DNA from 2 places in the Frigoribacterium sp. AC512 genome. Region 2 is predicted to be linked to the other one. Evidence: predicted binding sites of a transcription regulator. Region 2 holds the regulator's gene; the other holds the start of a gene.
The links. Region 2 encodes LexA, which represses DNA repair genes until DNA is damaged. Its sites were predicted from a motif close to TCGAACANNTGTTCGA; they were not measured.
Positions count from the first base shown of each region.

Region 1 (6,566 bases), 1.1 Mb from region 2:
CGGCGGTCCCGGAGGGCGACGGCCCGGTCGTGGCCTTCTACGGCGACTCGTACACCCTCGGCACGGGTGCGTCCGATGCGTCGCACCGCTGGTCGACGATCGTCAGCGAGGAGCGCGGCTGGCGCGAGTACAACCCGAGCGTCAACGGGCTCGGATTCGTCAACCACCGCACGTCGTTCGAGGGCGGCGACCTGCCCGGACTGGTCATCGACGCCGAGCCGGACATCGTGTTCGTCACGATGGGGCTGAACGACAACTTCTCGTACGACGCCCGCGCCGACGACATCCACGCCCAGATCGGCGACGACCTCGACCGCATCGCGTCCGCCCTGCCCGACGCGCGCCTCGTCGTCGTCGAGCCGTTCTGGTACACCGACGAGCGACCGGCGAGCGTCGACGTCATCACGGGCTGGGTCCACGACGCAGCAGACGAGGTCGGCGCCGACTGGGTGCCGGGCGCCTCCCGCTGGCTCGAGGGGCACCCCGAGTGGATGGCCGCGGACGGGCTGCACCCGAACGACGAGGGCTACGCGGAGATGGCGCGGCGGATGGACACCGAGCTGACGACCCTCGGGCTCTGAGCCGTCGCGGCGCCCGCCGCCTTCTCGCGGAGCTCGTCGTCGAGCCGGGCGCCGGTCCGTACCCAGACGCCGCGCCTAGACTGCACCTCGTGACCGAAGCATCGAAGGCAACGAAGCCCGTCGACGTCGCCCTCATCGGGGCCGGCGTCATGAGCGCCACGTTGGGCGCCATGATCAAGCAGCTCGAGCCCACCTGGACGATCCAGGTCTACGAGGCGCTCGGCGACGTCGCACAGGAGTCGAGCAACCCCTGGAACAACGCGGGCACCGGCCACTCCGCCCTCTGCGAGCTCAACTACACGCCCGAGCGCGCCGACGGCACGATCGACACGAGCAGCGCCGTCAAGGTCAACGAGCAGTTCCAGGTCTCACGGCAGTTCTGGTCGTTCCTCGTCGCCGAGGGGGCCCTCCCCGAGCCGTCCGCGTTCATCAACTCGACGCCGCACATGAGCTTCGTCTGGGGCGAGGCCAACGTCGAGTACCTGCGCAAGCGGCACGAGGCGCTCCGTGACCACCCGCTGTTCGCCGGAATCGAGTTCAGCACCGACGCCTCCGTCATCCGCTCGTGGGCCCCTTCCCTCATCGTGGGCCGCGCGAAGGACCAGCCGATCGCCGCGACCCGCATCGAGGCCGGCACCGACGTCGACTTCGGCAGCCTCACGCGCCTCCTGCTGACCTACCTCGAGGAGAACGAGGCGCGCATCGAGCTCGACCACCGCGTCACCGGTCTGACGAAGCTCGCCGACGGCACGTGGCGGGTCGCCATGCGCCGCCAGGTCGGCGGAACGCCCACGAGCGTCGACGCCCGGTTCGTCTTCGTCGGCGCCGGGGGAGGCGCGCTGCACCTGCTGCAGAAGTCGGGCATCGACGAGATCAAGGGCTTCGGCGGGTTCCCGGTCAGCGGCGAGTTCCTCCGGACCGACGACCCCGCCGTCGTGGCGAAGCACGCCGCGAAGGTCTACGGCAAGGCCGCCGTCGGCTCGCCCCCGATGTCGGTCCCGCACCTCGACACCCGTGTCGTGGACGGCCAGGCGAGCCTGATGTTCGGGCCGTACGCCGGCTTCAGCCCGAAGTTCCTGAAGAACGGCTCGTGGTTCGATCTCTTCGCCTCGATCCGGCCGCACAACCTGTACCCGATGATCCGCGCGGGGCTGGCGAACCTGTCGCTCGTCAAGTACCTGGTCGGCCAGCTGATGGCGAGCAGCGACAGCAAGTTCGAGTCCCTGCGGGAGTTCATGCCCGACGCCGACCCGGCCGACTGGTACCGCATCACCGCGGGCCAGCGCGTGCAGGTCATCAAGAAGGACGCGAAGAAGGGCGGTGTGCTGCAGTTCGGCACCGAGGTGGTCTCGGCGGCGGACGGCACCATCGCGGGTCTCCTCGGGGCCTCGCCGGGCGCCTCCACCGCCGTGCCGATCATGCTGTCGGTGCTCGAGCGCTGCTTCCCCGACCGGATCGCCGGGTGGACGCCGACGCTCCGCCGCATGGTGCCTACCTACGGCGACCAGCTCGCCGACGACGAGGCGCGAGCCGCCGCGACGCTCGGGGCGACCGCCGAGGCCCTGCGCATCCACGCGTAGCGGCCCTCTGCCGGTCGCGGCCCGGCGAGCCGGGCCGGGCCGGGGAGGCGCGGGTCGGTCTGGGCTTGACGTCGGGTCGAACATGTGTTCGACTCGGGCGATGAGGTGGAGCGAACAGGCGACGACGGCGACCGACTCGTCGGCGCTGCCCGGGCTGGCGAAGCTGTCGAACCTGGTCGCGTCGGTGACGACGCCCGAGTTCGCCGGGGTGACGTTCCACGAGATCCTCGCGAAGAGCGCTCTCAACCGCGTGCCGGGCAGCGACTCCGCCCTGCCCTTCGGCTGGACGATCAACCCCTACCGAGGGTGCAGCCACGCCTGCGTCTACTGCTTCGCGCGGCCGACGCACGAGTACCTCGACCTCGACGGCGGCGACGACTTCGACCGGCAGATCGTCGTCAAGGTGAACGTCGCCGAGGTGCTGTCCCGCGAGCTGCGTCGCCCGTCGTGGCAGCACCACCCCGTCGCGCTCGGCACGAACACCGACCCGTACCAGCGCGCCGAGGGCAAGTACCGGCTCATGCCGGGCATCATCGCGGCCCTGGCCGACTCGGGCACCCCGTTCAGCATCCTGACCAAGGGGACCCTGCTGAGGCGCGACCTGCCGCTCCTCGTCGAGGCGGCTCAGCACGTGCCGGTCGACATCGCGATGTTCGCGATCCACGACGACGCCCTGCAGCAGTCGGTCGAGCCGGGCACGCCGACCACGGCCGCGCGTCTCGCGACCGTCCGCGCGGCGACCGACGCGGGGCTCCGCTGCTCCGTCTTCATGATGCCCGTCCTGCCGTGGCTGACCGACGACCTCGACCACCTGCACCGGGCCCTGGCGGCCGTCCGCGCCTCCGGGGCGACGAGCCTGCTGTACTCGGCCCTGCACCTCAAGCCCGGCGTCAAGGAGTGGTGGTCGGCCTGGCTCGAACGTGAGCACCCGGAGCTCGTCACGCGGTACCGCGACATGTACGCGACGAGCACCTACGCGCCCCTCGGCTACCGCAAGTGGCTCGCGGCCCGCATGCGGCCCCTCCTGGCCGAGCACGGGCTCGAGCACGGCACGGCCGACCCGGCGACGGGCTCCACCCGGTCGAGTGCCCTCGACGACGCTGCGGCAGCCAGGGGCACGCTGGGCTTCGGTGCGGACGGACGGCCCCGGTCGCTCATCGCCCACGAGCTGCCGGGCGGTGCACGGTCGTCTCAGCCACGCCTCTTCTGACCGCGGCAGCGCTCGTCGTCCCTTCGTCCCCGAGGTCGGGGCACAGCCGCCCCGGTGTCCCGGCCCCGTCCCGCGAGGTGACCCTAGATAACGGGGTACAGGACGAGTCCTCGTTCTGGCATGATCGACCTGCCCGACACGTCGACCAGGAGGGGGCCGCCATGCTGCTCGGCCTCCCCGCACACCTCGTCCCGCAGACCGTGGGCCGGGCGCTGTCCCGTGCCTGCCACGTCATCGCGAGCGTCGTCCTCGCGAGTGCAGGCCTGTTGCTGATCGTGAACCAGGTCGCCGAGCCGTCCTACCTGCTCTGGCCTGCCCTCCTGGCGTTGTTGCCGATGCTCGGCATGCTCTTCGTCGTCGAGCGGTTCCGCAGCACGACCGCCGTGCTCGCGTACCTCGCCATCGGCTCGGCGTGCCTCTACTGGTACGCCGTGACCCTGTTCGCTCAGATCCCGGCGGTCCAGGCGTCGGACGCCTTCTCGCTCTCCCTGCCGAAGATCGCCCTCGTCATGGTCGGCGGCAGCGGGCTGCGTTCCCGGGGCAGCCTGCTCTGGGCCACCGCGGGCTTCGCCCTGGGAGAGATCGTCACCCAGCTGGCGACGTGGCAGACCGGCGCGACGCCTCGTCTCGACGTCGCGGTCCTCTTCGCGTGGCTCCTCGTGTCCGTGACGGCGACGTCGTCCCTGCTCGCGCGGGGACGGGTCGGCCGTGCCCAGCCGAGCCTGCACCGGGCGGCCTTCGACCAACAGAAGCAGGCCATCCGCCACGACGTGGAACAGCAGGCGTCCGCGCTGCTGCACGACACGGTGCTGAACCACCTCGCCTCCATCACGGCCGGCGGGCCCGGCCCGCTCGACCCGGCGACCGCGGCGTCGATGGCGACCGACCTCGAGGTGCTCGTCGGCCAGGAGTGGCTCGTCGACGAGACGAGGGCCCCGGCCCCGGCCTCCCCGACGACCGGGCCGGGCGACTGGACGACGTCCGAGCTGGGCCACGCCGTCGCACGGGCGCGAGAGGGCGGGCTCGAGGTCGGCGTCACGGGAGACCTCGGCGCCGTGACGCGGCTCGCGCCCGCCGTCTGCCGGGCCCTGGGCCTCGCCGTGGCCCAGTGCCTCACCAACGTCGCCGTGCACAGCGGCACCGATCGTGCCGAGGTCGTCGTGTACGGCGACGGCGTCGACCTGACGGTGATGATCATCGACGACGGGGTCGGCTTCGACGCCGCGGCCACGGCGCCCGACAGGCTCGGCCTCAAGAACTCGGTCGAGGCCAGGACGAGGCGGGTGGGGGGCTCGGCGCAGATCTGGTCCTCGCCCGGCAGCGGCACGTCGGTCATGCTCCGCGTCCCGGTCGCACCGGCCGAGTCGGTCGTCACGCCTGGTGCGGCGGCGGCGGCCAGCCCGGTCACGGACGGTCCCGGCCCCGTCGACCTGGCGTCCCCCACCGCCGGCGGGGGAGCACCGTGAGCCGCCGCAGCCCCCAGCAGGTCGATCCGCTCGGCGCCCTCAGCTCCCGCCCCGTCACGGCGCTCGCCGCGGTCGCGGCCGTCGCCTACGCGACGGTGTCGACCGTCGTCACTCGCGACGAGATCGTGGTGCCCGCCGCTGCCGTCGGGGCCCTCGCGGCGCTCGGGGCGGCGGGGGTCGTCCTGGTGCTCGCGTCGAGTCCGCTCCGGGCACCGCTCACCCGGTGGTCGGTCGCGGGCGTGGTCGCGCTCGGTGCCCTCGCTTCCGTCCTCGCCGCCGTCGCCTCCGCCGGCCACAACTCCATGGTCCGAGACGACTGGGCCTCCCTCGCCGTCGGGCTGCTCCTCGTGGGCCTCGCGCCGTACCGGCCCGCGCTCGACCTCGTGGTCGCGGGGCTGGCGTCCGCCGTGGTCCTCACTGCCGTCGTGCTCGTCGAGAGAGAGGCGTTCCTCACCGACGTCCCGGTCCTGGTGTTCGTCGTGGTCGCCGTGACCCCGGTGCTGGCGCTCTCGCTCGCCGGCGCCTCGTTCTCGGCCGCGTTCACGACGCTGGTGGAGCGCTGGATCGCGGGCGCCTCCTCGGCTCGTCAGGCCAGCGCCGAGGAGTTCCGCTCGAGCGTCGCCCGCAGCGTGCAGCAGGACAGGGTGACCATCCTGAACCGCGACGTCGTGCCGTTCTTCGGCGAGGTCGTCGCCGCCGGCACCGTCACGGAGGCGGACGTCGAGCGGGCCCGCCGCATCAGTGCCGACCTCCGCAGCACCATGGTCGCCGAGGCGGACCGCAGCTGGCTCGAGCAGGTGCTGGCCGACCCTTCCACCCGCGTGTCCGGGGTCGTCGTGGACGTCGGCCGGGCAGCTGGCCGGATGACGGCCGCGCACCGCACGTCGCTGCGGGCCCTGCTCGTCGCCTTCGGCGAGAGCGACGCCGTGCTGCCCGACACCGTCCGCATCGAGCTCGAGCAGGGGCTGGACGCCGAGGAGGAGCGGGTCGAGGCCCGCATCAGCGTCGCCACCGCCTCGTCCGAGTCCGCCGTCCGCCACCGCTTCGCGCCCTACCTCGCCGTCGTGCGGATCGTCTTCGACGACCTGCAGGTCGATCCCGCCCCGCCCCTCCTGACACTAAGGTTTTCTTATGACCAGCACTGAGCCGAGCGGCCGCTCGTCCCTCCGTCCCGGCTTCGGCCGGCCAGCCGCTGCCCCGTCGTGGAGCACGGTCGGGCCTGGTTCCGAGGGGCCGGCGACCCGTCGCGTCCGCCTCGCCATCCTCGACGACCACGAGGTCCTGCTCGACAGCCTGTCGAGCTGGATCAACGTCAACGCCTACGACTTCGACCTGGTCCTCACGGCGCACACCTGGCTGCAGCTCGTGCACAGCGACAACTTCCCGACCGACCTCGTCTTCCTCGACTTCCAGCTGAAGGAGCCGGTCTCCATCGAGGCCCGGGTCCGCACCTGCCGCGCCGCGGGCGCCAAGGTGATCGTGCTGTCCAGCCTCGACACGCGCGAGTCGCGTGAGCGCGCGCTCGACGCCGGTGCATCGGCGTTCCTCTCGAAGGCGCTGCCGATGCGCGAGGTCATGGACGCGGCCCGCCAGGTCATGGGCGTGGCTCGTGACGCGTCGCCTCAGCGCGACTGGCGCCCGCTGCCGGTGGGGGCCGCGAACCAGAGTCGCCCGAAGCTCAGCGCAGGCGAGTCGGAGGCGTTCCGCCTCTACGTGTCCGGCTTCAGCA
Region 1 covers NZ_OZ409850.1:725,849-732,414, forward strand. Annotated here, with positions in the region: gene ACZZ97_RS03305 (SGNH/GDSL hydrolase family protein) at 1-581, shown strand, start outside; gene ACZZ97_RS03310 (malate:quinone oxidoreductase) at 671-2,161, shown strand; gene ACZZ97_RS03315 (Rv2578c family radical SAM protein) at 2,262-3,371, shown strand; gene ACZZ97_RS03320 (sensor histidine kinase) at 3,533-4,837, shown strand; gene ACZZ97_RS03325 (hypothetical protein) at 4,834-5,982, shown strand; gene ACZZ97_RS03330 (response regulator transcription factor) at 5,969-6,566, shown strand, end outside.
Region 1: a site for LexA is predicted at 2,238-2,253, ahead of ACZZ97_RS03315 (Rv2578c family radical SAM protein). Genes of this name have one in related genera too.

Region 2 (6,566 bases):
GCCTCTCGACCGAGCTGGAGGACGTCACCGAGGTCGAGTACCGCCAGCTCCGCCTCGAGAACGTCGTCCTGATCGGCGTGTGGTCGCAGGGTTCGCTCTCGGACGCCGAGAACTCGCTCCGCGAGCTCGCCGCGCTGGCCGAGACCGCGGGCGCGTCGGTGCTCGACGGCCTCCTGCAGCGTCGGCCGAACCCGGACCCCAGCACCTACCTCGGCAAGGGCAAGGCAGAAGAACTGCGACAGACCGTCGCCGCCCTCGGCGCGGACACGGTCATCGCCGACACCGAGCTCGCACCGAGCCAGCGGCGTGCGCTGGAGGACGTCGTCAAGGTCAAGGTCATCGACCGCACGGCCGTCATCCTCGACATCTTCAGCCAGCACGCGAAGAGCCGCGAGGGCAAGGCGCAGGTCGAGCTCGCCCAGCTCGAGTACCTGCTCCCGCGACTCCGTGGCTGGGGAGACTCGATGTCCCGCCAGGCCGGTGGCCAGGTCGGCGGTGCCGGTGCCGGCATGGGCAGCAGGGGCCCCGGTGAGACGAAGATCGAGCTCGACCGTCGCCGGATCCACACGCGCATGGCCCGCCTCCGGCGCCAGATCAAGGAGATGAAGCCGGCTCGCGACGCCAAGCGAGCGAACCGCGACCGCAACGAGGTGCCCTCCGTGGCGATCGCCGGCTACACGAACGCAGGAAAGTCGAGCCTGCTGAACCGGCTCACGAGCGCTGGCGTCCTGGTCGAGAACGCCCTCTTCGCCACCCTCGACGCGACGGTGCGCAAGAGCGCCACCACCGACGGTCGACCCTTCACCTACGCCGACACGGTGGGCTTCGTGCGAAACCTGCCGCACCAGCTCGTCGAGGCCTTCCGCTCGACGCTCGAGGAGGTCGCCGGCTCCGACGTCATCGTGCACGTCGTCGACGGATCGCACCCCGACCCGGCCGCGCAGCTGGCGACGGTGCGCGAGGTCATCGGCGAGGTCGACGGCCGGGACATCCCCGAGGTCGTGGTCTTCAACAAGAGCGACCTCGTCGACGACGACCAGCGGCTGGTGCTGCAGGGGCTCGAGCCGACGGCCGTCTTCGTGTCGGCGCGCACGGGCGAGGGCATCGACGAGCTGCTGGCGAAGCTCGCCGGGCTGCTGCCCGAGCCCGAGGTCGAGCTCGACCTCCTCGTGCCCTACGACCGCGGCGACGTGGTGTCGCACCTGCACGACTCCGGCCGGGTCCTGACGACCGACTACGACGAGCAGGGCACCCGGGTGCACGCCCGCGTCTACCCGAGCGACGTCGCGGCGCTCTCGCCGTTCGTGCGCACGGAGACTGCCGACGCCGTCGAGACCACGGAGGCAGCCGCCTCCTGAGTCGTTCGCTCCCTGCACGAGGAAGCGCCTCCGACCCGGCCAGGGCAGGAGGCGCTTCGTCGTTCTCGGGACGCGTCAGACCGAGCGGAGCACCGCCACGACCTTGCCGAGGATCTGCGCGTGGTCGCCCACGATCGGCTCGAAGGCGCTGTTGCGGGGCAGCAGCCAGGTGTGGCCGTCTCGCTGCCGGAAGACCTTGACCGTGGCCTCGTCGTCGAGCATGGCCGCGACGATGTCGCCGTTCTCGGCGTTCTGCTGTTGCCGGACGACCACCCAGTCGCCGTCGCAGATGGCGGCGTCGATCATGGACTCGCCGACGACGCGGAGCATGAACAGCTCGCCCTTGCCGACGAGCTGCCGGGGGAGCGGCATGACGTCCTCGACCTGCTGCTCGGCGGTGATGGGGATGCCGGCCGCGATGCGGCCGACCATCGGGACGTGGGCGGTGTCGCCGTCGTCGCTCGTCGAGAGGATGCTCGTCACGGGGGCGGCGGCAGGCGTCGGGTCGCCCAGCACCTCGAGGGCGCGCGGGCGGTTGGGATCGCGGCGGATCCGGCCGGCGAGCTCGAGCTGGTTGAGCTGGTGGGTCACGCTCGACAGCGACTTGAGGCCGACGGCGTCGCCGATCTCGCGCATGCTCGGCGGGTAGCCGCTCTGGGCGATGCTCGCCTGGATCGCGGCCAGGATCGACTCCTGCTTGGCGGTGAGCGCCTTGCGCGGGGGCGTCGCCGGGGCGGTCGCCGTCGCGCTGTGCCGGTCGGTCATCTCTCTCCTGCCGTCGATGTCGGTGGTCGCTGGTGTACTCGTCCCACCGACTGGAACCTATCGGATCACGGCCACTTGGCGAAACACATGTTCGAGTGTGTCGCGCTTGTCTGCGGGCGATGTTCGAGAGAAATGGTTGCGGTCGGGCTCAGTCGAAGATATGTTCGGTACACGTCTTCGTGTCCGGCATTCCCGGCCGAGTGCCGGGCACGAACTCGTACGACAACTCTCGCGGTGAAAGGAACCACCTCATGAGCGCCACCAGCATCAGCAACGACATCGTCGGCATCACCGGCGGCTCGGTCGTCCCTCGCACCCGCCTGCGCATCACGCGTCGGGGCAGGCGAGTGGTCGGCGCCGCGGTCGCGCTCGGCGCCACCGGCATCGTGGCCGCGGGCTTGCTGCTCGGCCCCGGTGCCGTCGCCTCCGACCAGGCCGCAGACGTGTCCTTCGCCCAGGTCACGGTCGAGGGCGGCGAGTCGCTCTGGCAGGTCGCGAGCGAGATCGCCCCCACCAAAGACCCGCGCGACGTCGTCAGCGACCTCGTCCGCCTGAACAACCTGCCGAGCGCCGAGGTGGCAGCGGGCCAGACGCTGGCGGTCCCCGAGAAGTACAGCCGCTGATCTGGTGTGGCCGGGGTTGACTGGTCCGTTCCGTTCCGGTCCGGTCCGGTCACGGTGAGGTCGGCACTCCGCCTGCCGCCTACCATGGACTCGTGTCCTTCAGCCTCGCCGACCTGCCCATCCGAGACGACCTCAAGGGGCTGACGCCGTACGGCGCTCCCCAAGAACGCGTGCCCGTCGCCCTCAACGTCAACGAGAACACGCACCCCGTTCCTGCCGACGTCGCCGCCGACATCCTCGAGGCCGTCGGCGCGGCACTCGTCGACGTGAACCGCTACCCCGATCGCGAGTTCTCGACCCTCCGCGATTCGCTGGCGGGCTACCTCGGACACGGACTCAGCCGTGAGCACATCTGGGCGGCGAACGGCTCCAACGAGGTCATCCAGCAGATCCTGCAGGCCTTCGGCGGCCCGGGCCGCTCCGTGCTGGGGTTCCCGCCCACGTACTCGATGCACTCGATCATCGCGGCGGGCACCGGCAGCACCTGGCTCGAGGGCGCCCGCGACGAGGGCTTCACGATCACGCCCGAGACGGCGGTCGCCGAGATCGAGCGTCTCCGGCCCGACGTCGTCTTCTTCTGCGGGCCGAACAACCCGACGGGCACCCCGCTCGACCTCGACACGGTCCGGGCCGCGTACGACGCGACCGACGGCATGGTCTTCGTCGACGAGGCCTACGCCGAGTTCATGCCGGCCGGCCAGCCCACGGCGCTCACCCTTCTCGAGGGCCGGGAGCGCCTCATCGTCTCGCGCACCATGAGCAAGGCCTTCGCCTTCGCCGGTGCCCGGGTCGGCTACATGGCGGCACACCCTGCCGTCGTCGACGCACTCCGCCTGGTGCGGCTGCCGTACCACCTCTCGTCCCTCACGCAGGCGGCGGCCGTCGCAGCCCTCGCGCACGCCGACGAGATGCTCGCGATGGTCGACGACATCAAGGCCCAGCGCGACCGCATCGTGCGTGTCCTGACCGAGCTCGGCTACAGCCCGTGGCCGACCTGGTCGAACTTCGTCCTCTTCGGGGGCGTCGACGACCCGGCCGACGTCTTCCGTCGCCTCCTCGCCCGTGGCGTGATCGTCCGCGACCTCGGCATCGAGGGGCACCTCCGGGTGAGCGCGGGCACCGAGGCCGAGACGACCGCGTTCCTCGACGCGCTGCGCGACATTAGGCTCTCCTCGTGACCGATCAGCCTCGCGCCCGCACCGCCTCCTCGTCCCGCGAGACGAGCGAGTCGCGCATCCAGCTGTCCCTCGACCTCGACGGGACGGGGCGCTCGTCGATCGACACGTCCGTGCCGTTCTTCGACCACCTCCTGACGGCCCTGTCGAAGCACTCGCTCATCGACCTCGACGTGTCGGCGGCGGGCGACACCCACATCGACGTCCACCACACGGTGGAGGACGTGGGCATCGTGCTCGGCGGCGCGATCAGGGAGGCGCTGGGCGACAAGGCCGGCATCTCCCGCTACGGCGACGCGCTCGTGCCCCTCGACGAGGCGCTGGTCCAGGCCGTCGTCGACGTCTCGGGCCGCCCGTACCTCGTGCACACCGGCGAGCCCGAGGGCTTCGAGTACCACCTCATCGGCGGCCACTTCACCGGCTCGATGGTGCGCCACGTCTTCGAGGCGATCACGTTCCACGCCGGCATCACCGTCCACGTGCGCGTGCTCGGCGGCCGTGACCCGCACCACATCGCCGAGGCGGAGTTCAAGGCCTTCGCGCGGGCCCTGCGCCAGGCCGTCCAGCCCGACGCCCGGGTGACCGGGGTGCCGTCCACGAAGGGCGCCCTGTGACGGTCCGTCCCACCGTGGCCGTCCTCGACTACGGCAGCGGCAACGTGCACTCGGCGGTCAAGGCCCTCGAGCTCGCGGGCGCCGACGTCGAGCTCACGCGCGACCGCGCCAGGGTGCAGGCGGCTGACGGGCTGTTCGTCCCGGGCGTCGGTGCTTTCGGCGCCGTGATGAGCCAGCTGCAGTCGGTCCGCGGCGGCGAGATGATCGACCGGCGACTCGCGGGCGGCCGTCCCGTCATGGGCATCTGCGTCGGCATGCAGGTCTTCTTCGAGGGCGGGGTCGAGCGCGGTGCGACGACCGGCGGCCTCGGCGAGTGGCCCGGCGTCGTCGACGAACTGAAGGCTGAGGTGCTGCCGCACATGGGCTGGAACCTCGTCGACGCCCCCGAGGGCAGCGTCCTCTTCGAGGGCGTGCGCGACGAGCGCTTCTACTTCGTGCACTCGTTCGCGGCGCAGGCCTGGACCCTCGACGTGATCCGTCCGTTCCCCGAGCCCCACGTCACGTGGGCCGACCACGGCGGACGCTTCGTCGCGGCCGTCGAGAACGGACCGCTCTGGGCGACGCAGTTCCACCCCGAGAAGTCGGGGCAGCCGGGCATCAGGCTGCTCTCGAACTGGCTCCGCACCCTCTGACCCGCACCCCTGACCCGACCGCGATCCCGGCTCCCGTCGGCGACAGCACGCGGCACGTCCGCGAGAGAGACACCATGAGCGACTTCTGCACGACCCCCGGCCTCACCCTGTTCCCCGCCGTCGACGTCGCCGGCGGGCAGGCCGTCCGCCTGACGCAGGGCGAGGCCGGCACCGAGACCGGCTACGGCGACCCCGTGGCGGCGGCCGACGACTGGAAGTCGCAGGGCGCCGAGTGGCTGCACCTCGTCGACCTCGACGCGGCGTTCGGGCGGGGTGACAACCGGTCGGTCATCAAGAAGGTCATCAAGCAGGTCAAGGGCATCGACGTCGAGCTCAGCGGCGGCATCCGCGACGACCGCTCGCTCGACGACGCCCTGAGCACGGGCGTCAAGCGCATCAACCTGGGCACCGCCGCGCTCGAGAACCCCGAGTGGGCCGCCCACGTCATCGCCGAGTACGGCGAGGCCGTCGCGGTCGGGCTCGACGTGCGGGGCACGACGCTCGCCGCGCGCGGCTGGACGGAGGACGGCGGCGACCTCTGGACGGTCCTCGCCCGGCTCGAGGACGCAGGGTGCGCGCGCTACGTCGTGACCGACGTGACGAAGGACGGCACCCTGACCGGCCCGAACACGGATCTCCTCCGGCAGGTCATGGAGCGCACCGACCGTCCGGTCATCGCCTCGGGGGGCATCTCGAGCCTCGACGACATCGCGGCTCTCCGCGAGCTCGTCCCCCTCGGCCTCGAAGGGGCCATCGTCGGCAAGGCCCTCTACTCGGGTGCCTTCACCCTCGCCGCCGCGCTCGACGTCGCATCGGTGTCGTGAGCCGCGGCCACGAGCCCACGCCCGCGGCCGACAGCGCCGGGCGGCCCTTCGCGGGCCGCACCTTCGACCACCACGACACGGCCCACGCGGGTGACGACGGCTCGGCCGACCCGCGCCTCCTCGAGGCCCTGGTCCGTTTCGGCGCGGGCGGGCTGCCCGAGCACGAGGTCGTCGACGCCCTGCGTCCCGCGCGTCTGCTGATCCCGCTGGTCGCGGTCGCGGGGGAGGAGGGGCTCCACGACCACGGTCGCCGCGTCGACAAGACGCAGGAGTTGTCCATCGTGACGGTGGCCGGCCCGGACGGCCGCGCCGTGCTGCCGGCGTTCACCAGTGTCGAGGCCCTCAGCCGCTGGGACGCCGTGGCGCGTCCGGTCCCGGTCGACGCGCGACGGGTCGCCCTGGCGGCCGTCGCCGAGTCGACCGAGCACCTCGTGCTCGACCCGGGTTCGCCCACCGAGTTCGGGGTCCGGCGACCGGCGCTCTGGGCCGTCGCTCAGGACCTGCCCTGGGTGCCCGCCCACACGGACGAGGCGGTCCTGCAGGCTTTCCTCGCCGCGTCGAGCGACGAGGAGGCG
Region 2 covers NZ_OZ409850.1:1,850,426-1,856,991, reverse strand. Annotated here, with positions in the region: gene hflX (GTPase HflX) at 1-1,358, shown strand, start outside; gene lexA (transcriptional repressor LexA) at 1,434-2,123, opposite strand; gene ACZZ97_RS08380 (LysM peptidoglycan-binding domain-containing protein) at 2,375-2,746, shown strand; gene ACZZ97_RS08375 (histidinol-phosphate transaminase) at 2,839-3,924, shown strand; gene hisB (imidazoleglycerol-phosphate dehydratase HisB) at 3,921-4,535, shown strand; gene hisH (imidazole glycerol phosphate synthase subunit HisH) at 4,532-5,167, shown strand; gene priA (bifunctional 1-(5-phosphoribosyl)-5-((5-phosphoribosylamino)methylideneamino)imidazole-4-carboxamide isomerase/phosphoribosylanthranilate isomerase PriA) at 5,242-5,991, shown strand; gene ACZZ97_RS08355 (SseB family protein) at 5,988-6,566, shown strand, end outside.